One region of the Halomonas garicola genome, then DNA from elsewhere that is predicted to be linked to it. Evidence: predicted binding sites of a transcription regulator. Region 1 holds the regulator's gene; the other holds the start of a gene.
What was found. The regulator LexA, encoded in region 1, represses DNA repair genes until DNA is damaged. The targets are predictions, from matches to a motif close to TACTGTNTANNTANACAGTA.

Region 1 (11,833 bases):
CGACCCGGCTCAGCCGTCGCCGCTGTGTAGCCATACCGGGGTGCCCGGCGGCGCCTGTTCGAACACCTTGAGCAGGTCATCCAGCCGCAGGCGCACGCAGCCGTGGGACTCTGCCACGCCCACGGGCTCGCTCGGCGGCGTGCCGTGCAGGTAGATATAGCGGCGCTGGGTATCCACGCGGCCGCCGCGGTTGTGCCCCGGCTCCAGCCCGCATAGCCACAGAATACGGCCCAGAATCCAGTCGCGCCCGGGGTGCGCCTGCGCCAGCGCCTCGGAATAGACCTCGCCGGTCGGGCGCCGGCCGCGAAACACCGCTTCCCGGGGCGCGTTCGCGCCAATGGCGGCGCGAACGTAGTGCCAGCCCAGCGGCGTCTGGCCGCTACCCTCCCGCTGGCCGGTACCCGCCACGCCGGTGGAAACGGAAAAATGCGCCTTCGGCGTACGACCGTGCCACAGCACCAGCTGCTGACGGCTGATATCGATTTCTGCCCATACCGCATGCAGCGGCGGCAGATCGCCAAGTGTCGGAGTATGCATGATCCATCCTCTGCGAACCGTTAACGTAAAGCGGTATCCTGCTGGCCTTGCAGCCGCATGCGCATGGTACGGTCGGTGACCCGCATTGCCCAGGCCGCCAGGCGCCAAAACGCCTCTGATCACGCGCCTGTCATGACGTACCGGTCACCCCGTAACGTACTTATCACCCGAATATTGGCAACCAACAGCAGGTATTTCATGTCTCATTACGCTAACGCCTGGACGCTGAAGGAAATCGATCAAAGTCGCGGTGCTCCCAAGGGAACGGCCTTTCGTGCGTTCAAGCGACTCAAGAGTCACTTTGTCGAAGGCGACGACTTCTTCTATCTAAGCGCCAGCCAGGACGCCGAGACCATCGAGTCATTACGCCGCTCCAGACGTATTTATGCCTCCAGCATTCATGTGGTGCTGTTTCCAGATGCGAGCTATCAGGCCATTGTGCAGTATCTGAACGCCACTTAGCTGGGAACGCTCACCCATTCTCCCCGGCTGGCTGTGCTTCGTCGGGCAGCGGGGCATTCATGGCGGCCACGACCACCGGGCGCAGCCGCCGCACCAAGTCGCGCACGGATACCTGCTGAGCATAGTCCTTTTCGGCGATGTCCTTGAGGGCATCGAGCCCCGAAAGGGTAAAAATCACCGTGCCCAGCATGAAATGCAGCCGCCAGAAGCGCTCGGCATCGGGCAGATCCGGCGTTGCCCGGCGCACAAGCCCGGTAAAGCGCGTGAACACGTCACCGTAGTGCTGCTGAATGTGGCGGCGCAGGTGCCCCTGGGCCTGGCTGTAAGCAAGACCCAAAAGGCGCATGAACACCTTGAGGCTGTCGCGCTCGGCGGGCACCGCCAGCACCGTTTCGGCCATGCTTTCCAGCAGCACCTCGAGCGGAACGGTGCCGCCCCGGTAGCGGGCTTCAAGCGTGTCGAGCGCGTCGTGAAAGCGCACCGAGAAGGGGTCGAGGTAGCGCGAAAACACCGCCTGGATCAGCGCTTTCTTGGAGCCAAAGTGGTAGTTCACCGCTGCCAGATTGACCCCTGCCCTGCCGGTAATCGTGCGCAGCGACGTTTCGGCAAAGCCGCGCTCGGCGAACAGCACCTCGGCGGTATCCAGGATGCGCGTGGTTGTATCCGCCTGAGCCATGCGGCGCTCCTCTATCAACGACGGCTTAAAACATCCGAGGATACTACGTCAGCGCCCGGTGCGGCTCAATCGGCAGCGCTCAACGCCCGGACGCTATACTGGACATAGAACCATACTGTATACTTGATCACTGAATACGCCGACCCTTTATCCTGCCGATGGCTCAAGCGGCCGGCACAGCCGGTTCCAGGCACTTTCGACACGGGAGTTTTCCATGACCCAGCGTTTGACCGCTCGCCAGCAGAACGTCTACGACTTCATCGTCAAAACCATGGGCGAATACGGCTACCCGCCCACCCGTGCCGAGATCGCCCGGGCGCTGGGGTTTCGTTCGCCCAACGCCGCGGAGGAGCACCTGCGCGCCCTGGAACGCAAGGGGGCCATCCGCATCATCCGCAACACCTCCCGGGGGATACGGGTACCCACCTCGGAAACGCCCGACGAGCCGCTGGCCGAGAGCCCCCAGGGGCTGCCGATTATCGGCGAAGTCGCCGCCGGCAGCCCCATCCTTGCCGCCGAGCACATCGACCGCTACTGCCCGCTGCCCGCCGAGTACTTCACGCCTAGGGCTGACTATCTGCTGCGGGTGCGTGGGCTTTCGATGCAGGACGCCGGCATTCTCGAGGGGGATCTGCTCGCGGTGCACCGCACCGAGCGCGTGCGCGACGGCCAGATCGTCGTGGCCCGGCTGGAAGACGACGTCACCGTCAAGCGCTTCAAGCGCCAGGGCCACCGGGTTCAGCTGCTGGCGGAAAACGCCGACTTCGCCCCCATCGATATCGACCTGCGTACCCAGGCGCTGGAGATCGAAGGCGTGGGCGTGGGCGTCATTCGCGGCGGCAACGGCCAGGCGCTAAGCTAATCCACCGCGCTGTGGTTTTACCCGCTACTGCATATCGATGTAGCGGTGGTCGTTGAAGGTGGCCACCCAGTCCGGGTGGTACACCATCAAAATGATCAGCAGCATGCCGGTGATGAAAGCTTCCGACGGCATCAAAAGCGGCAGAAACATGGCGTACTCCTTGGCCAGCATCACCGCCTGGGCATCCTGGCTGCCCACCAGGATCAGACCCACCGCGGCAAGCCCGCCGGCCAGGGTCGCCGCCGCCGCGCCGAAAAACCCGCAGATGAACATGAACAGCATGACGTTGTCCGGCAGCTTGCGGTCGACAAAGCGCCAAATGAGCCCCACCACGATCGCCGGCACCACGCCGGTTACCAGCACGTTGACGCCTAAAAGCGTCCATTCGTTGCGCCCGATGGCGACCATCGCCACGTTGACCATGACGTTGCTCAAAAGCGCCAGCGGCGCCTTGAACAGCAGGAGCATCAAAGTGGTAAACACCAGGTGCAGGGTCAGCCAGTCCACCGCCTGAGCGCGCAGCTGCCAGAGCAGAATTACCCCCAGCGTAGCGGCCAGCCAGCGGTGCTGAAGGGCGGGATCATCGACCAGCGCAAGCCAGGGCTTGAGCGTCGCGATCCAGGCCAGCAGCCCCATACACAGGGCCGCGCACAGCACCAACAGCCAGGGGGCCAGCACACTTTGGGCAAACGACATAGCAACCTCGGTAAGACGTCATCCGAAAGACAGGCGGCGCGCGCAGTGTAACCAATCGCGGCGTACGGCGCACCGGCCGGCGGCGATTGAGCCCGGCCCCTGCCATCCCGTATAGTAAAGCCCCACTTTCAAGGCATTTTATACCTGATGGATCCCGCACGCGTCACCGTTCGTCCCCGATACCGCTCCCCCCTGCGCCTGCTGCCGCTTGGCGGCTGCGGCGAGATCGGTATGAACCTGACGCTTTACGGCTACGCCGACGAGTGGATCGCCGTGGACTGCGGCATGATGATCCGCCAGGACCTGCCCGAGGCGCCGCTGCAGGTGCCCAACCTGGAAACGCCCCGCACCCTGGGCATTACGCCCCGGGCGCTGTTCATCACCCACGGGCACGAAGACCACATCGGTGCGGCGGCCTGGCTGTGGCCGCACTGGCAGTGCCCGATCTATGCCACGCCGCTGGCCGCCGGGCTTTTGCGCCTGAAGTTTGCCGAGCACGGCCTCGCCGCCGATGTTATTCGCGTCATCGAGCCCGGCGAGGCCCTGGCCGCTGGGCCTTTCACCCTGCGCTACCTGCCGCTACCCCACTCCATCCCCGAAAGCTGCGCGCTGCTGATTGCCGCCGGCCGCTACCGCGCGCTGCACACCGGCGACTGGAAGCTGGACCCGGAGCCGCTGGTGGGGCCACCCATCGACGCCGAGCAGTTTCGCGCGCTGGCGCCGGTGGACCTGGTCGTCGGCGACTCCACCAACGCCCCGGTGGCCGGGCATTCGGCAAGCGAAGGCGACGTCGCCCGCTCCCTTGCCAAGACCCTTGGCGAGTGCGAAGGCCGGGTGGTGGTCTCGTGCTTTGCCAGCAACGTCGCGCGCATTGTCGCCGTGGCTCGGGCCGCGCAGAAGACCGGCCGGCGCATCAGCCTGATGGGCCGCTCCATGGAGCGCATGGTCGGCGTGGCCCGGGGGCTTGGCTACCTGGAAGAGCTGCCGCCGCTGGTGCCCATTCATGATCTGGGTTACCTGCCGCCCGCCGAAGTCGTGGTGATCGCCACCGGCAGCCAGGGCGAGCCCCGGGCGGCGCTGACGCGCCTGGCCCAGGGGCGCCACCCCCACATGGAGCTTACCGCCGGCGACAGCGTGATCTTTTCGGCCAAGGCCATTCCCGGCAACGAGCGCCCTATCGAGCGGCTCAAGACCCGGCTCGGCCAGCTCGGCGTAACCCTGTTCGACGAATTCAACCGCCCGTCGCTGCACGCCACCGGCCACCCCGCAAGGGACGAGCTGACAACGCTGTACCGCTGGCTGAAGCCGCGCCACCTGCTGCCCGTTCACGGCGAGGCGCTGCACCAGCAGGCCCACCGCGAGCTTGCCGAAGGGCTCGGTATCAGCGCGCCGCTGTCGCCGCTCAACGGCGACATGCTGCGCTTCGATGCCGAGGGCCTGCACCGCGAAGCGCGCTATCCGCAGCCGCCCTGCATCGTCCGCCGAAACGCCGTGGTAGCCCACCCCGGGCTCGACGACTCGGCGGCCCGACACCCGCGCCGGGGCAGCCTGTATCTCGCCCTGCCGGTCACCGCCACCGCCACCGGCTGGGCGCGCATCGGCCGACTAATGCTGGAAAACACCGGCGCCAGCTCGCTGGACGAAGACAGCTTCAGCGACTGGCTGGACGAGCAGCTGGACGCCATTGTCGCCGACACCCTGGCCGAGCTGCGCCAGGCGCTCAGGCCGCGCCTGCTGGCCTGGCTTAACGAACGCATGCAGCACCTGCCCGACGTCCACCTGCAGATCATGGCTGCGGAAACGCCTTCCTATGGCTAGGGTCTGTTGACGTTTCATGGCAGGGGTATTGGCAGGATAGGGGCAAGCTCACAGAATAAAGGTTCCTAAGCCAACAAACTGCAAGCCTGCCATGCCCCGACAAATGCTCACGGATGAACACTGGCCGAAGCTGAAATCTATCCTGCTTCAACAAGGTATTTATGACAAGACCGATCTGCGTACCACGGTGGAAGGCATCCTTTATCGGATGCGAACCGGCTGCCCGTGGCGGGACCTACCGGAGGCGTTTGGCCCCTGGAACACGGTCTACAAGCGCTTCAACGCCTGGTCAGCGAGTGGAAAGCTGATGAGGATTTTCATCTCTCTGGTGGAAGATCCTGATGTCGAGTGGCTATTTATTGATGGTTCCTACGTCAAGGCTCACCAAGATAGCACTGGGGCTGCCACGGAAGATGCAGAAGCCATTGGCAAAAGTCGTGCAGGCAATACCAGCAAGATCCACTTGGCCGTGGATGCTTATGGGTTGCCGATCGCCTTCAGAATAACCGGGGGTGAAGTGCACGACAGCACGGAAGCCCAGGCATTGATTGACGGTTTGCCGGCAGGTGACGCGCTGGTGGCTGACAAAGGCTATGACAGTGAACGTATCCGTGAGCAGGTCGAAGCCAAAGGAATGGCTGCCGTCATTCCACGCAGGCGTAACTCGAAAAAAGGAAATGCCAATCTGGACAGAGGGTTATATCGCTACCGGCATCTGGTTGAGAATGCCTTTGCTCGATTGAAACCGTATCGCGCCATTGCGACGCGCTACGATAAGCTCAAACGAAATTACGAAAGCATGGTGGCCTTGGCATGCGGCTTTTTATGGCTACCAATGTGAAACGTCAACAGGCCCTAGTCCTGATGACTAAGCCCTGGCTATGGTAAACCCTAGCCGCCGGCGCCCCAGCGGTCGGCATCGGCGTAGTCGGAGTCCCGCTCGCTTACCCAGTAGTCGCCGTCGCGGGCATGCTCTTTTTTCCAGAACGGCGCCCGGGTCTTGAGGAAATCCATGATGAAGTCGCAGGCCTCGAAGGCGTCCCGGCGGTGGGCGCTTGCCGTACTCACGCGCACGATGCCGTCGCCCGGCGCCATATAGCCCACCCGATGGACGATACGCACGGCCTGGAGCGACCAGCGCTCCCAGGCCTGGCGGCCGATGTCTTCCAGCGTGCGTTCGGTCATGCCCGGGTAGTGCTCAAGAGTCAGGCCGGTGACGTCCGGCGACTCGTTGAAATCCCGCACCAGGCCGGTAAAGCTCACCACGGCGCCGATATCCTTGCGCCCCCGGCAGATCTCGCGGCTCTCGTCCGAGGCGCCAAAGGGCTCGCGCTGGACGCTTACGCGAATGTCTTTGCCAACGCCCATGCCTAGCCTCCCGTCACGGGCGGAAAAAACGCCACTTCGTCTTCGTCGGTAATGCGCGCGCTGTCGTTGGCCATAACCTGGTTGATGGCGCACAGCACGCGACGTTCGCTCAGCGCGTCAAACGCCGAGTCCTGGGCAGCAAGTGCGGCCTTGAGGCCGGCCACGTCGCAGTTTTCCAGCTGGTCCAGTTCGACCAGGGCTTCGCTTTCGCCCACGCGCTCGCGGAGCTCGGCGAGAAACTTCACCCGCACCGCCGGGGCCTCGCTGCGCACGCCAAGCGATATCTCTCGGGCGGCGCTGTCGCCGGTGACAATGGGGTCCTCCACGTCGCCCCCCGGGCGCTGATAGTCGCCGCTCTTGCCGCCGCTTTTCTGCTCCAGCTGCACCGCCTCGATGTGCATGCCCTTGTCCACCGCCTTGCACATGTCATAAAGCGTCAGGCAGGCCACCGATACCGCCGTCAGCGCTTCCATTTCCACGCCGGTGCGGCCTGTCAGCCGGCAGCGCGCCTCGACGTTGACGCAGCTGCGGGCGGTATCCAGCTCAAACGATAGCTCCACCTTGGTCAGCGCCAGGGCATGGCACAGCGGGATCAACTCGTGGGTGCGCTTGGCCGCCTGAATCCCGGCGATGCGCGCCGTGGCAATCACGTCGCCCTTGGGCAGCGCGCCGTCGGCGAGCAGCGCCAGGGTTTCGGGCTCCATCACGATCCGCCCGGAAGCGACGGCTTCCCGGCGGCTTTCCTCCTTGTCGCCCACGTCCACCATGCTGGCTTCGCCGCGGGCGTTAAGATGCGTCAAATGCATGTTGTGTCACCTTTACTGTTGCTCTGCTCCACTGTCGGCTCGACGGCCGGCTGCCCGGCCACCCACTGCGCTATCCAGCGGGCCACCGCCGGCACGTCGTCAAGGTCAAGCCGGTCAACATCCGGGGCCGGGCCGTGCTGCTCAAGCGCGGCGCGCTCATCGCGCTTGCAGGCAACGGCGCGCACCCAGGGGTCCCGAAAGATCGCCGGATCGCCCACGCCGTCGCGATAAAGTACCAACTTCGGCAGCGGCCAGGCCTTGAAGCCTTCGGCAATGACGAGATCCGGCGCGTGGGGCACCATCAGCTCGACCAGCCGCTCAAGATCCGGCTCGTTCTGCCCGGGGGTTTCCTGCATCAGCGCGAAGCGCTCCCGGGACGCTACCAGCATGGGCGCGGCGCCGGCGCTGCGCAGCCGGTAGCTGTCCTTGCCGGGTTTATCGACGTCAAAGGCGTGGTGGGCGTGCTTGATGACCCCCACGTTCAGGCCGCGCTCGCCGAGTAGCGGCAGCAGCTGCTCAAGCAGCGTGGTTTTGCCCGTGCCGCTCCACGCAGACACGGCAAGCACCGGGAACGGCGCATCAAAGTCGGATGCCGACATGCTGTCTCCTGATCAAAACCTGCGGCTATTCATCATCATTGGCGCGGGGCAGCACCCAGTTAAGCACAATCCCCACCACGGCGGCCAGGCTCACCCCCTGGAGGGTAAACTGGCCGTTGCCGAACTGCATGCCGCCAATGCCAAACACCAAAATCAGCGACGCCACGACAAGGTTGCGCGGCGCGGTGAGCGCCTGGCCGGCGCGCACCAGGGTGTTCATCCCCACCACGGCGATGGAGCCGAACAGAAGCGTCATGATCCCGCCCATGACCGGGCCGGGGATGGTCTGCAAAAACGCCCCGAGCTTGGCGACAAAGGCCAGAATGATAGCGGTCACGGCGGCTACGATCATGTATTTGGGGTTGAATGCCCGGGTCAGCGTCACCGCGCCGGTGACCTCGGAATAGGTAGTATTGGGCGGCCCGCCGAACAGCGCCGCGGCCATGGTCGCCAGGCCGTCGCCGAGCAGGGTGCGGTGCAGGCCGGGCTTCTCCAGGTAGTTTTGCCGCGTTACCGAGCCGATCGCCACCATGTCGCCGATATGCTCCACCGCCGGGGCAATGGCCACCGGCACCATGAACAGCATCGCCGCCCAATGAAACGTCGGCAGAGTGAAGGCCGGAAGCGCAACCCAGGCGCTCTCACGTATCGGGGTAAAGTCTACCGCGCCCATCAATAGCGCCAGCGCGTAGCCGGTGGCAATGCCGCCCATGATCGGCACCAGGCGCAAAAGCCCCCGGCCGAACACCGCCAGTATCAGCGTCACCAGCAAGCTCGCCATGGACAGCGTGATAGCTTGGCCGTAGCCGATATGGTCGCTGGTTTCTCCGGTGGCCATTTCCACCGCCACCGGCGCCAGCGCCAGGCCGATGACCATGATGATCGGCCCCACCACGATGGGCGGCAGCAGCCGGTGCAGCCAGGCGGTGCCCTTGACGCGCACCGCCTGGGATACGGCGACGTAGGCCATCCCCGCCGCCATGAGCCCGCCGAGGGTAGCAGGAATACCGAAGCTTGCTACCGAGCCCTGAATGGGGGCGATGAAGGCAAAGGACGAGGCCAGAAACACCGGTACGCTATTGCGCGTCACGGCGTGGAAGATCAGCGTGCCGACGCCTGCGGTAAACAGCGCCACGCTTGGCGAAAGGCCGGTGAGCAGCGGCACCAGCACCAGCGAACCGAAGGCGACGAACAGCATCTGCGCGCCGGTAAGCAGCAGTCGGGGCCAGGACTCGGCCGGGGCGGGGTGACTCACTGGACGACATCTCCTCTGGTGCTCGGCACGAACCTGTGCCGCGCGGGTGACAAAAAAATGCCCCCGGCGCCGGAGCGCAAGGGGCAGGTAACGGCGGGCACGGCCTAGCGCGTCCCGAAAATCTTGTCGCCGGCATCGCCAAGGCCGGGCACGATGTAGCCGTTCTCGTCCAGCCGCTCGTCTATCGCAGCGGTATAGATGTCGACGTCGGGGTAGGCTTCTTCCACCCGGGCGATGCCCTCGGGCGCCGCCACCAGCACGATCACCTTCATCCGACGGCAGCCGCGCCGGTGCAGCATGTCCAAGGTGGCTACCATGGAGCCGCCGGTGGCGAGCATGGGATCAATCACCACCGCCAGACGCGCTTCGATATCGTTGGCCAGCTTGTCAAAGTACGGCACCGGCTCCAGGGTTTCCTCATTGCGGTAAAGCCCCACCACGCTGATGCGCGCGCTGGGGAGTAAATCGGTCACTCCCTCGAGCATCCCCAGCCCGGCGCGCAGAATCGGCACCACAGTGACCTTCTTGCCCTTGAGCCGCCGAGTGGCGATGGGTTCGCCGTTCCAGCCGCGGATCTCGTGGTCTTCCAGCACCAGCCCCTGGGTGGCTTCGTAGGTCAGCAGCTTGGCGACCTCGCCGGCCAGCTCGCGAAAGCTCTTGGTGCTGAGATCGGCTTCGCGCAGCAGGCCGAGCTTGTGCTGCACCAGCGGATGGTTAATGGCGTGAACACTCATGAGGGTTCCTCGTTTTGGGGGCGGCATCGGCTGAAATTGCGCGGCATTCTACGCCTGTCCCCCGTCGTGTGAAACCTTTTCCGGCAGCTGCCACGCGATGGGCTCGCGCCCCTGCTCGGCCAGAAAGGCGTTGGCCCGGGAAAAATGCCGGGTGCCGAAAAACCCGCGGTGCGCCGACAGCGGCGACGGATGCGGCGCTTCCAGCACCCGATGGCGCGACTGATCGATCAGCGCTTTTTTCTGCCGGGCGTGGCCGCCCCAGAGCAGAAACACGCAGGGCGGCGCCCGGGCGCTGACGGTCTCGATGGCGCGGTCGGTAAAGGTTTCCCAGCCCTTGCCCCGATGCGCCGCCGCGCGACCCTGCTCCACGGTAAGCGCGGTGTTGAGCAGCAGCACGCCCTGTCGCGCCCAGGGCTCCAGAAAGCCGTGCTGGACCGGGGTAAAGCCCACGTCGCTGGCAAGCTCCTTATAGACGTTGTTAAGCGACGGCGGCACCTTCACACCGGGCTGCACCGAAAAGCACAGCCCGTGGGCCTGGCCCGGGCCGTGGTACGGATCCTGGCCGAGGATTACGATCTTCACCGCCGACAGCGGCGTCAGTTCGAAGGCGCGAAACCACTGGCTGGAATGCGGATAAATGATCTTTTTCGCCGCTTTTTCCTCGGCGAGAAAGCGCCTCAGCGCCTGCATGTAGTCGGCCTGGAACTCATCGCCCAGCCAGCGATTCCATTCTTCGGGTAGCGGGTTTGCCATGCTCACTCCGAAACCTCTCGACAGGTAGCTTTTGCCTGGGGCTTACTTTTTGATCTGGTCGGCCAGCGGCTCGACGTAAGCGACACCCATATCCCAAGGGAACTGAATCCAGCAGTTCTGGCCCACTTCGGTCAGGTACTGATCCACCAGCGGGCGGCCTTCGGGCTTGGCGTAAACGGTGACAAAGTGCGCCCTGGGCAGCATGTCGCGTACCGCCCGGGCGGTTTTGCCGGTATCCACCAGGTCGTCCACCAAAAGCCAGCCTTCGCCGTCGTGATCCACTCCCTTGAGCACCTCGAGGCCGCCCTGGTCCTGGCGCTCATAGCTTTTGATGCACACCGTATCGATCAGGCGCACGTTCAGCTCCCGGGCGATCAGCGCCGCCGGTATCAGCCCGCCCCGGGTGATGGCGATAATGCCTTGGAAATCCCGCTCGACCAGCTCGCGGCTCAGCTGGCGCACGTCGCGGTGCAGCTGGTCCCAGGATACGGTGAAGTGCTGCTGGTAGCGTTCGCTGCTCATGGGGCGTTACTCGTCTTCGGTGAAGGAACAAACCGCGAATACGCCATAGCCGGCATCGCGAATTTTCTGTGACCCGCCAAGCTCGGGCAGATCAATGATAGTCGACGTCTCGACCACGCGGCCACCGCTGCGCTGGATCAGATTAGCTGCCGCCAGCATGGTGCCGCCGGTGGCAATCAGATCATCAACCAGCAGGATGCGGTCACCCTGCTTGAAGGCGTCGGCGTGGAGTTCTACCTCGGATTCGCCGTACTCCAGCTTGTAGGTTTCGCTGATGGTCTTGAACGGCAGCTTGCCCTTCTTGCGCACCGGCACAAAGCTGCACCCCAGCTCGTAGGCCAGCGGCGCGCCGACGATAAAGCCCCGGGCGTCAATGGAGGCAATGGCGTCCAGCTGCATTTCCCGGTAGCGGTGGACAAAGCTTTCGATCAGTTTGCGAAACGCCGCGCTGTTCTGAAAAAGCGGCGTGATATCGCGGAAGTTGACGCCCTCCTCCGGCCAGTCCGGCACCGTGCGAATCACCGACTTGATATAGTCGCCGTAGATACTCATCGCGTCTCTCATGGGCTGATGGATGATTAGGAATTACAAATACACGAACTTGCCGACGAACAGCAGCGCCAGGATGACGATGGCCGGATTCAGCTCGCGAAAGCGCCCGGACAGCAGCTTGATCGCCACGTAGCTGATAAACCCGAGCGCAATGCCCTCGGCAATGGAATAGGTCAGCGGCATGCCGATGGCC
Region 2 (11,833 bases), 1.1 Mb from region 1:
CTCATCGGCGATGAAACCCTGACGCTTAGCGCCACTCTGGAAGAGGAGCAGCGCTTCGTCGCCCAGGACATCCCCCTTGACGTGGTGTTTGAAGACGACCACCTGCTGATCGTCAACAAGCCCGCGGGCATGGTGGTCCATCCCGCCGCCGGCAACCCCGACGGCACGCTGTTAAACGCGCTTTTGCACCATCATTCGCCCGTGGCCGAAGTGCCCCGGGCGGGCATCGTCCACCGCCTGGACAAGGACACCTCGGGGCTTTTGATGGTGGCCAAGACGCTGGCCGCGCAAACGTCGCTGGTCGAGCAGCTCCAGGCGCGCACGGTCTCCCGCCAGTACGACGCCGTGGCGATCGGCACGCCGGTCGCCGGGGGCACCGTGGACGCGCCCATCGGTCGCCACCCCAAGGACCGCAAACGTCAGGCGGTGAACGCCTCGGGCAAGCCGGCGGTGACGCACTTTCGCGTGGTCGAGCGCTTTCGCGCCCACACCCACGTGCGCTGTACCCTGGAAACCGGGCGCACCCACCAGATACGGGTGCATATGGCCCACGCCCGCTACCCGCTGATCGGCGATGCGCTGTACGGCGGCCGGCCCAAGCTGCCGCCGGGGGCGTCGGATACGCTCAAGGAGATCCTGCGCGAGTTCCCCCGCCAGGCGCTGCACGCCCGCCGGCTGGGCTTTGTGCACCCCGAAAGCGGCCAGGAGGTGACCTTCCGCGCACCGCTGCCGGATGACCTGCTGATGCTGCTCGACTACCTGCGCGAAGACCACGAGACGATGCGATGAGCCGGGAGGGCACGAGATGAGCGACGCGCCGGATTTGACGCCAACCCTGATTACCCCCGACTGGCCGGCGCCGGCCAACGTGCACGCCTTTGCCACCACCCGGGAGACCGGCCCCAGCCAGGGCGCCTTTGCCGCCTTCAACGTCGCCACTCACGTCGGCGATAACGCCGACCACGTGGCCCTGTGCCGGCGCCTTTTGGCCAGGGAAACCGGCGACGAACGGCCGTTTCTGTGGCTCAACCAGACCCACGGCGCCCGGGTGCAGCAGCACTACCCGCGGCGCACCGCCCTGCAAAGCGAGATCCCCGAGGCCGACGCCGCCGTGGCCGACAGCGCCGACTACGCCTGCGTGGTGCTCACCGCCGACTGCCTGCCGGTGTTTTTCTGCAACCGCGCCGGCACCCGGGTGGCCGTGGCTCACGCCGGCTGGCGCGGGCTTGCCGGCGGCGTGCTCGAGGCAACGGTCGCCGCGCTCAATACCCGGGCGGAGGACGTTATCGTCTGGCTGGGACCGGCCATTTCCAACGCCCAGTTCGAGGTCGGCCCCGAGGTATTCGAGGCCTTCGTCGCCGTCCACCCCGAGGCCGAAGACGCCTTCGACCTGAGCCCCTACCGGCTGGGCCATTACATGGCCGACCTTTACCGGCTGGCCCGGCTGCGCCTTGAGCGGCTGGGCATCGACGAAGTCAGCGGCGGGCATTTTTGCACCGCCAGCGAATCGCGTTTTTACTCCTACCGCCGGGACAACGGCCAGACCGGACGCATGGCCAGCGTCATCTGGCTAAGCTAGCGCCGTCCTCTTGAAACGCCCGCCCACAGCCGCCATCTAGTCAAGCATACCGATACCGCCGCAAGGTGCCGCGTGACGGCGTTTTCCCGGCGGACAATGCTTTAAGAAGAGGATGGCACAGATGCGATTCGACAAGTTTACTGCCAGGCTGCAAAACGCCATTGCCGATGCCCAGTCGCTGGCCGTTGGGCAGAGCCACAACCAGATTGCCCCGGTTCACCTGCTGCTCACGCTGCTGGACAACGCCGATACCGGGATGAAGTCCCTGGTGGAAAAAGCCGGGGGCAGCGCTTCAACCCTGCGCGATACCCTGACCGACCAGCTGGACGACCTGCCCAAAGTGGGCCAGTTCGACGGCGACGTGCAGCCGTCCAAGGAGCTGATCAAGCTTTTCAACCTCACCGACCGCGAGGCCCAGAAGCGCGGCGACCAGTTTATCGCCTCGGAGCTTGTGCTGCTCGCCGCGCTTGAAGCCGGCGGCGAGACCGGCCGCGCGCTCAAGCAGGCGGGCCTTGCCCGCCGGGCGTTGGAGACCGCCATTGACGGCGTGCGCGGCGGCGAAAACGTCACCGACCCCAACGCCGAGGAGTCCCGGGAGGCGCTGGACAAGTACACCCAGGACCTGACCCAGCGGGCGCTCGACGGCAAGCTCGACCCGGTCATCGGCCGCGACGACGAGATTCGCCGCACCATCCAGGTGCTCCAGCGGCGCACCAAGAACAACCCGGTGCTGATCGGCGACCCCGGCGTTGGCAAGACCGCCATCGTTGAGGGGCTGGCCAGCCGCATCGTCAACGGCGAAGTGCCCGAAGGGCTGAAGGACAAGCGCGTGCTGTCGCTGGACCTGGGGTCGCTGCTGGCCGGGGCCAAGTTCCGCGGCGAGTTCGAGGAGCGCCTGAAGGCCGTGCTCAAGGAGCTGTCCGAGGAAGAGGGGCGCATCATCCTCTTCATCGACGAGCTGCACACCATGGTGGGCGCGGGCAAGGCGGAAGGCTCGATGGACGCCGGCAACATGCTCAAGCCGGCGCTGGCCCGGGGCGAGCTCCACTGCGTGGGCGCCACCACTCTCGATGAGTACCGCCAGAACATCGAAAAGGACGCCGCGCTCGAGCGCCGCTTCCAGAAGGTGCTGGTCGACGAGCCCAACGAGGAAGACACCGTGGCGATTCTGCGCGGCCTCAAGGAGCGCTACGAGGTCCACCACGGCGTGGACATTACCGACTCGGCGATCATCGCCGCGGCCAAGCTCTCCACCCGCTACATCACCGACCGCAAGCTGCCCGACAAGGCCATCGACCTGGTCGACGAGGCGGCCTCGCGCATCCGCATGGAGCTGGATTCCAAGCCCGAAGAGATGGACCGCCTCGACCGCCGGCTGATCCAGCTCAAGATGGAGCGCGAAGCGCTGAAGAAGGAAACCGACGCCGCCTCGCAGAAGCGCCTCGACGCGCTCAACGAGGAAATTCACGAGCTGGAGCGCGAGTACGCCGACCTCGACGAAATCTGGAAGGCGGAAAAGGCCAGCATCCAGGGCGCGGCGCAGTTCAAGGCCGAGCTTGAGCAGGCCCGGCTGGACATGGAGCAGGCCCGGCGCCAGGGCGATCTCGGGCGGATGTCGGAGATCCAGTACGGCACCATCCCCGCGCTTGAGAAAAAGATCGCCGAAAGCAGCGAGAGTGAAGAGGCTGATACCTCCACCCACCAGCTCTTGCGCTCCAACGTCACCGAGGAGGAAATCGCCGAGGTGGTGTCGCGCTGGACGGGTATCCCCGTGGCCAAGATGCTTGAAGGCGAGCGCGACCGGCTTTTGCGCATGGAAGACGCCCTGCACGAGCGGGTGATCGGTCAGGCCGAGGCGGTGCAGGCGGTGTCCAACGCCGTGCGCCGCTCCCGGGCGGGGCTTGCCGACCCGCATCGGCCCAACGGTTCGTTTCTGTTCCTTGGCCCCACCGGGGTGGGCAAGACCGAGCTTTGCAAGTCGCTTGCGCACTTCCTCTTCGACACCGAAGAAGCCATGGTGCGGGTGGACATGTCCGAGTTTATGGAGAAGCACTCCGTGGCCCGGCTGATCGGTGCGCCCCCGGGCTACGTAGGCTACGAGGAGGGCGGCTACCTCACCGAGGCCGTGCGCCGCAAGCCCTATTCGGTGCTGCTGCTCGACGAGGTGGAAAAGGCCCACCCGGACGTGTTCAACATCCTGCTCCAGGTGCTGGAGGACGGCCGCCTCACCGACGGCCAGGGCCGCACGGTGGACTTTCGCAACACCGTGATCGTAATGACCTCGAATCTTGGTTCGGACATCATCCAGCGCATGGGCGGCGACCAGAGCGATGCGGGCGGCGGCGACTACGACGCCATGCGCAGCGCGGTGATGGAGGTGGTGGGCAGCCACTTCCGCCCGGAACTGATTAACCGTATCGACGAAGTCGTGGTCTTCCACGCGCTGGGGCAAGAGCAGATTCAGGCCATTGCCGGCATTCAGCTTGAGCGCCTGCGCGCGCGGCTGGCCGAGCACGACCTGGGCCTTGACGTCAGCGATGACGCCATGGCCCAGCTGGCGGTGGTCGGGTTTGACCCGGTATTCGGTGCCCGGCCGCTCAAGCGGGCGATCCAGAGCCGGATCGAAAACCCGCTGGCCCAGGATCTGCTGGCGGGCAAGTTTGTCCCCGGCAGCGTCATCCGCGTGACCGCCGAAGACGGCGCGCTGCGCTTCACCACCGCCTGAGCACGGTGAAGGCGGCGCTGCGGAATCTCACGCCGCGGTGCCACTTTCGTCGGAGCGCTTTCGTCAAACGCCCTGTCGCCTGCTGCGACAGGGCGTTTTTGTGCTCGTTTTCCCGCCGTGGCGGGCCCCGGCGGTTGACAAGCCAGAGCGCTAATGGAATCTTGAGGGTTCCTGATTTGCGGGCGCGGAACCCACGGGCAACCCCCTATCCCCGCGCGAAGGGTAGGCGTTAACGCCTCTACCCGCCGAAGGACTTCCGGGCTTGGGCTGACCGCCCGACCTGGCCAACGCCCCGACGCGGTAAACCGCCGTGAGAGAGTGCAGACCCTAACCGGGTCACATGCCAGGGTTTGGCATCAGGTGCCGGCGTAACCGGCAGCGGCATATCGCCGCACTCGACATGGTGGGCAACTGCCTGCCGATGGCACTCGAGACCTTCAGGGGAGAAACACTGTGGAACTGCTTTCCGGCGCAGATATGATCGCCCGCTTCTTGCAAGATGAGGGCGTCGAATACATTTATGGCTACCCAGGCGGGGCGGCGCTGCATATCTATGACGCGCTCTTCCGTCAGGACAAAGTCAAGCACATCCTGGTGCGTCACGAACAGGCCGCCACCCACGCCGCCGACGGCTACGCTCGGGCATCGGGCGAGCCAGGCACGGTGCTGGTCACCTCCGGCCCCGGCGCGACCAACGCGGTCACCGGCATTGCCACCGCCTACATGGACTCGATTCCCATGGTGGTGCTGTGCGGCCAAGTGGCCAGCAACCTGATCGGCGAGGACGCCTTTCAGGAAACTGACATCGTTGGCGTGACCCGGCCCATCGTCAAGCACAGCTTTGCGATCCGCCACCCGTCCGAGATTCCCGAGGTGCTGAAAAAGGCCTATTACCTGGCCTCGACCGGCCGCCCGGGCCCGGTCGTCGTGGACATTCCCAAGGACATGACCGCGCCCACCGAGCGCTACGAGTACGTTTACCCCAAAAAGGTCAAAATGCGCTCGTACAACCCGGTCACCCGGGGCCACACCGGCCAGATCAAAAAGGCCGTGGAGCTGATGCTCAAGGCCCGCCGCCCGGTGTTTTATACCGGCGGCGGCGTGGTGCTGGGCAACGCCGGCGACGGCCTGACCGACCTGGTGCAGAAGCTCGGCTACCCGATTACCACCACGCTGATGGGCATGGGCGCCTACCCCCAGAGCGATAATCAGTGCCTGGGGTGGCTTGGCATGCACGGCTCGTATGAATCGAACATGGCCATGCACCATGCCGACGTGGTGATCGCCATCGGCGCGCGCTTTGACGACCGGGTGACCAACAACGTCTCCAAGTTCTGCCCCACGGCCAAGATCATTCACGTGGACGTGGACCCAAGCTCGATCTCCAAGACCGTGCACGCCGACGTGCCCATCGTCGGGCCGGCCCAAAGCGTGATCAACGAGATGATCAGCCTGGTCCAGGGCAAGGATATCGCCAACCCTGACGCTATCAGCGACTGGTGGGAGCAGATCGAGGACTGGCGCGCCGAGCGCGCGGGCAAGCTCTACGAGCCGTCCCGGGACGACGAGATCCTGAAGCCCCAGGAAGTGATCGAAGCCGTCTGCCAAAAGACGCACGGCGAGGCGTTTGTCACCACCGACGTCGGCCAGCACCAGATGTTTGCCGCGCAGTACTACAAGTTCGATAAGCCGCGGCGCTTCATCACCTCCGGCGGGCTTGGCACCATGGGCTTTGGCTTCCCCGCGGCCATGGGCATCAAGCTTAACTACCCGGACGACGACGTGGTGTGCATTACCGGCGAGGGCAGCTTTCAGATGATGATGCAGGAGCTGTCCACCTGTAAGCAGTACGGCATCGGGGTCAAGATCATCAACTTGAACAACGCCTCGCTTGGCATGGTGCGCCAGTGGCAGGACTTGAACTACAAGTCCCGCCACGCGCACTCCTACGTCGAGTCGATGCCCGACTTCCATCTGCTCACCCAGGCCTACGGCTTCACCGCGATTACGGTGAACACCCTGGATGAGCTGGCGCCGGCCCTTGAGCGGGTGTTTGCCGACAAGCACGAGCTGGTGTTTTTGGATGTCAAAGTCGACCCCTTCGAGCACGTCTATCCGATGCAGGTGCCGTTAGGCTCCATGCGTGACATGCTGCTGTCTAAAACGGAGCGTACCTGATGCGTCATATCATCTCGATTCTGATGGAAAACGAACCGGGTGCCCTGTCGCGTGTGGTCGGTCTGTTTTCGCAGCGTAACTTCAACATTGAAACGCTCAACGTAGCGCCCACCGATGACGAGTCGCTGTCGCGGCTGACGGTCACCACCGTCGGCGACGACCGCGTGGTCGAGCAGATCACCAAGCAGCTGAACAAGCTCATCGACGTGGTCAAGCTGGTGGACCTGACCGAGGGCAACCACATCGAGCGCGAGCTGATGCTGGTCAAGGTCAAGGCGCTGGGCGCTGCCCGGGACGAGGTCAAGCGCACCGCGGACATCTTCCGCGCCCAGGTGGTCGACGTAACGCCGAGTCTCTACACCGTGCAGATCACCGGCGATGCCACCAAGCTTGATGCCTTCCTCCAGGCCATGGCCCCGGTAGGCATCTTGGAAGTGGCGCGCACCGGCGTCTCCGGCATTGCCCGGGGCGAAAAGGTGCTGACGCTGTAGCGAGCCCTTTCCCCGTAGACAAAAGGCCGCTTTTTAGCGGCCTTTTTCATGCGCATGTACATCACGTTTGGTGCGATGTCATCACGAGTCGCGAAGCGACGTGGTGATCTCCTCACTGTGCCGCTAGCAAGGAAACCGAGATAGCCACGCTTCGCTCGCTATGACAGGAGAAGAACGCACAGCGTCGCGTTGAGATTAATCAATGCGCCGGGCGCTGGCTTGAGTGGAGCATCTCCCGGGCGTGGGCCAGGGTCTGGTCGGAGAGATTGACGCCGCCGAGCATGCGCGCCAGCTCGCTGACCCGCCCGCCTTCGTCCAGCAGGGCCATCTCGGTGCGGGTGGTGTTGCGCCGGGCGCGCTTTTCGATGTGTAGATGAGAGTGGGCCTGGGCGGCGACCTGGGGCAGGTGGGTCACGGTCATCACCTGGCCGCTGTCCCCTAGCCGGCGCAGCAGCTGGCCGACGATTTCCGCCGTGGCGCCGGAGACTCCGACGTCTACCTCATCAAAGATCAGGCTGGGGATGGTCGAGTGGCTGGCGGCAACCACCTGAATGGCCAGGCTAATGCGCGAAAGCTCACCGCCCGAGGCCACCTTGGCCAGCGGCCGCGCCGGCTGGCCGGGGTTGGCACTGATGTAGAACTGCACCCGTTCGAGGCCTTCGGCAGAGGGAGTGTTCCGGGCCTCGAGCTCCACCTCGAAGCGCGCCTTGTCCATGGCCAGAAACGCCAGCTGCTGCTGGACCTCGCTGGCAAAGGCCGTGGCGGCGCGGCGCCGGGCCTCGCCCAGCGCCTTGGCCAGCTGCCGGTAGCGCTCGCCGCACTCGTTGACCGCTTCGCTCAGGGTATCCAGGTCGTTGTCGCCGGCGTCGAGCTTGTCCAGTTCGGCGCGCAGCGCGGCGTGCAGGCCGGGCAGCTCTTCCGGGGCCACCTGATGCTTGCGGGCAATGCGGTGGGCATCGCCCAGACGGTCTTCCACAAAGTTCAGCCGTTCGGGGTCAAGCTCGGTGCTGGCGGCCAGGTGGTTGAGCTCGCTGGCCGCTTCTTCCAGCTGAATGCGGGCGTCATCGAGAATCGTCAGGGTGTTGGCCAGCGCCCCGCGGTCGCTGCCCGGCAGGTCGCTTAGCCGGCCCTGGGCCTGCTGCAGCAGTGCAAGGGCGCCGCCGTCTTCGCTTTCGCAGCAGTCGGCGGCGAACTGCGTATCGCGAAGGATATCCCCGGCGTGGGCCAGCGTCTGCTGCTCGTCTTCCAGGCTTGGCAGTTCGTCGTCGGCCAGGGCGAGCTGGTCGAGCTCCTCAACCTGATAGCGCAGCAGCTGGCGCCGGGCTTCCACCTCGTCGCCCTGATCGCGGAGCTTTTTCAGCTTGCGACGGGCGTCCTGCCAGTCGCGAAAGGCCGCGGCCAGCGCGCCGGCGTCGTCATTGAGGCCGGCGTAGTCGTCGAGCAGCGCCAGGTGGGTCTCTTCGCGCAGCAGCGCCTGATGGGCGTGCTGGCCGTGGATCTGGATGAGCCGCTCGCCTAGCGCCTTCAGGTCGCTGATGGCGGCGGGCTGGCCGTTGATCCACGCCTTGCTGCGCCCCGCGGCGCTCACCACTCGGCGCAGCAGGCATTCGTCGGTGGGCAGCTCGCGCTCGGCAAGCCAGGCCTTGGCTGCCGGCAGGCGGCTGATGTCGAAACGCGCAGAAATATCGGCGCGCTCGCAGCCGTGGCGCACGCTGCCGGTGTCGGCGCGGCTCCCAAGACAGAGCCCCAGCGCGCCCAGAAGGATGGATTTGCCCGCCCCGGTTTCTCCGGTGATGGCGGTCATGCCGCCCTGGATATCGAGCTCCAGGCGGTCAACGATGGCGAAATCCTGGATTGCGAGCTGGGTGAGCATGGGGCCTCCGGGTGCCGGTGAGCGCGGTTGCCAGCGCGGAAGAAGGCAAGAGGTGGATGAACATTCAGTATTTGGTTTTTTATACAGTAGATGAAGTTTGCCCGCAATACCACGCAAGACGGCACTTGAGATGACGCACATGATCCCCATATACCGCTCAGACCCAAGACGTGAATGGGCTGAATCACAGCCGCTTTCCTCAGGAGACACCGATGGCTAAAGATCCCCAGACCCCGCTCGACGACGAGATGGAACGCCACGACCAGGACGACGCCCAGACGCCGGAAGGCGAAGCCGAGGCTCGCGCAGCTGCCGAGAAGGCCGAGCCGTATCCCGCTGAGGCGGAGCTTGACAGCGTGATCGACGACGAAGGCGACACCGTCAGCACCGAGGCGGAAAGCGACAACCCCGAAGCGGAAATGCTCGCCGCCAGGGTGGAAGAGCTTGAGCAGGAGCTGGCCGATACCAAGGACCAGGCGATGCGCACCGCGGCCGAGGCGCAGAACGTGCGCCGCCGGGCCGAGCAGGACGCCGAGAAGGCGCGCAAGTTCGCGCTGGAGAAGTTCGTCAAGGAGCTGCTCCCTGTCATCGATAGCCTGGAGAAAGCCCTCGACGCCATGGGCGAAGACGCCACCGAGGCCCACCGCGAAGGCGTTTCCATGACGCTCAAGATGCAGCTGGACGTGCTCGGCAAGTTCGGCGTCGAGCCGGTGGACCCCCACGGCGAGCCGTTTGACCCCCAGGTCCACGAGGCCATGACCATGGTGCCCAATCCGGAGATGGAGCCCAATACGGTGATGGAAGTCATCCAGAAAGGCTATCTGCTCAACGGCCGCCTGGTGCGCCCGGCGATGGTCGTGGTGAGCAAAAAAGCCGAGTGATGCGGCTAAAACAGCCCTTGAAATGCCGCCGGCGACCCCCAAATAACACAGCAGCCCGGCGGTAATCGCCAACGCACAGATTGGCTGACGCCATTTTTTGTCACGACGCCGCCCACCGCGACGGCGCGTCATCAACAAATTCGAGGTTTCTTATGGGACGCATAATCGGGATTGACCTGGGTACTACCAACTCTTGCCTGTCGGTACTCGACGGCGACAGCCCCAAGGTCATCGAAAACGCTGAAGGCGGCCGCACCACGCCGTCGGTCGTCGCCTACGCCGAAGACGGCGAGATTCTTGTGGGTCAGGCGGCCAAGCGCCAGGCCGTGACCAACCCGGAAAACACCATCTATGCCATCAAGCGCCTGATCGGCCGTCAGTTTGACGATAAGGTCGTGCAGAAAGACATCAAGATGGTGCCCTACAAGATCGCCAAGGCCGACAACGGCGACGCCTGGGTAGAAGTGAAGGGCGACAAGATGGCGCCGCCCCAGGTCAGCGCGGAAATTCTCAAGAAGATGAAGAAGACCGCCGAAGACTACCTCGGTGAAGACGTCACCGAAGCGGTCATCACCGTGCCGGCCTACTTCAACGACAGCCAGCGCCAGGCCACCAAGGACGCCGGCCGCATCGCCGGGCTTGAGGTCAAGCGCATCATCAACGAGCCCACGGCGGCAGCCCTTGCCTACGGCATGGACAAGTCCCGCGGCGACCGCACCATCGCGGTTTACGACCTCGGCGGCGGCACCTTCGATATCTCCATCATCGAAGTCGCCGACGTCGACGGCGAAACGCAGTTCGAGGTGCTGGCCACCAACGGTGACACCTTCCTCGGCGGTGAGGACTTCGACCTGGCGCTGATCAACTACCTGGTCGACCAGTTCAAGAGCGACAGCGGCATGGATCTGTCCGGCGACAACCTCGCCATGCAGCGCCTCAAGGAAGCCGCCGAGAAGGCCAAGATCGAGCTTTCCAGCGCCCAGCAGACCGACGTCAACCTGCCCTACATCACCGCGGACAACACCGGTCCCAAGCACCTCAACGTCAAGGTGACCCGGGCCAAGCTGGAAGCGCTGGTGGAAGACCTGGTCGCCCGCTCGCTGGAGCCGTGCAAGATCTCGCTCAAGGACTCCGGCCTGTCCGCGTCTGAAGTCGACGACGTCATCCTCGTCGGCGGCCAGACCCGCATGCCCAAGGTCCAGGAAAAAGTGGCCGAGTTCTTCGGCAAGGACGCGCGCAAGGACGTCAACCCGGACGAAGCCGTAGCCATGGGTGCCGCGATCCAGGGCGGCGTGCTCGGCGGCGACGTCAAGGACGTGCTGCTGCTCGACGTCACTCCGCTGACGCTGGGTATCGAGACCATGGGTGGCGTGATGACGCCGCTGATCGAGAAGAACACCACCATCCCGACGAAGAAGACCCAGACCTTCTCCACCGCGGATGACAACCAGACCGCCGTGACCATCCACGCGGTGCAGGGTGAGCGCAAGCAGGTGTCGCAGAACAAGTCGCTGGGCCGCTTTGACCTGGCCGACATTCCGCCGGCGCCGCGCGGCGTACCGCAGATCGAAGTCTCCTTCGACCTCGACGCCAACGGCATTTTGAACGTCTCCGCCAAGGACAAGGCGACGGGCAAGGAACAGTCCATCGTCATCAAGGCCTCCAGCGGTCTGACCGACGAAGAGATCGATCAGATGGTCCAGGACGCCGAGGCCAACGCCGACGAGGACAAGAAGTTCGAGGAGCTGGTGACCCTGCGCAACCAGGCCGACGGCATGGTTCACGCCACGCGCAAGACGCTTGAAGAAGCCGGCGACAAGGCCACCGACGACGAGAAGCAGAAGATCGAGACCGCGATCACCGAGCTTGAAGAAGCCAGCAAGGGTGACGACGTGGACGAGATCCAGAAGAAGCTCGACGCGCTGACCGAGGCCTCCGGCGAGCTGGCGCAGAAGATGTACGCCGAGCAGGAAGGCCAGCAGGCCGGCGGTGAAAGCGCTGAAGACGCCGGCGCCAAGCAGGAAGACGACGTGGTTGACGCCGAGTACGAAGAAGTCAACGACGACCAGAAAAAGCAGTAATGCGCTTTCTGTAAAAGCAGGCGGC

Region 2: a site for LexA is predicted at 8,916-8,935, ahead of recN (DNA repair protein RecN). Genes of this name have one in related genera too.

What each region holds. Positions count from the first base shown of each region.
Region 1 is NZ_AP043931.1:1,435,396-1,447,228, reverse strand. Features, by position in the region: gene ACZ46Y_RS07125 (L,D-transpeptidase) at 10-537, opposite strand; gene ACZ46Y_RS07120 (hypothetical protein) at 736-999, shown strand; gene ACZ46Y_RS07115 (TetR/AcrR family transcriptional regulator) at 1,010-1,675, opposite strand; gene lexA (transcriptional repressor LexA) at 1,890-2,537, shown strand; gene ACZ46Y_RS07105 (energy-coupling factor ABC transporter permease) at 2,562-3,233, opposite strand; gene ACZ46Y_RS07100 (ribonuclease J) at 3,465-5,051, shown strand; gene ACZ46Y_RS07095 (IS5 family transposase) at 5,143-5,892, shown strand; gene moaE (molybdopterin synthase catalytic subunit MoaE) at 5,943-6,419, opposite strand; gene moaC (cyclic pyranopterin monophosphate synthase MoaC) at 6,422-7,225, opposite strand; gene mobB (molybdopterin-guanine dinucleotide biosynthesis protein B) at 7,216-7,824, opposite strand; gene ACZ46Y_RS07075 (uracil-xanthine permease family protein) at 7,850-9,079, opposite strand; gene upp (uracil phosphoribosyltransferase) at 9,184-9,813, opposite strand; gene ung (uracil-DNA glycosylase) at 9,862-10,566, opposite strand; gene gpt (xanthine phosphoribosyltransferase) at 10,609-11,088, opposite strand; gene ACZ46Y_RS07055 (adenine phosphoribosyltransferase) at 11,095-11,640, opposite strand; gene ACZ46Y_RS07050 (NCS2 family permease) at 11,674-11,833, opposite strand, start outside.
Region 2 is NZ_AP043931.1:368,950-380,782, forward strand. Features, by position in the region: gene rluD (23S rRNA pseudouridine(1911/1915/1917) synthase RluD) at 1-789, shown strand, start outside; gene pgeF (peptidoglycan editing factor PgeF) at 806-1,579, shown strand; gene clpB (ATP-dependent chaperone ClpB) at 1,701-4,304, shown strand; gene ACZ46Y_RS02150 (acetolactate synthase 3 large subunit) at 4,758-6,482, shown strand; gene ilvN (acetolactate synthase small subunit) at 6,482-6,973, shown strand; gene recN (DNA repair protein RecN) at 7,173-8,846, opposite strand; gene grpE (nucleotide exchange factor GrpE) at 9,059-9,727, shown strand; gene dnaK (molecular chaperone DnaK) at 9,880-11,808, shown strand.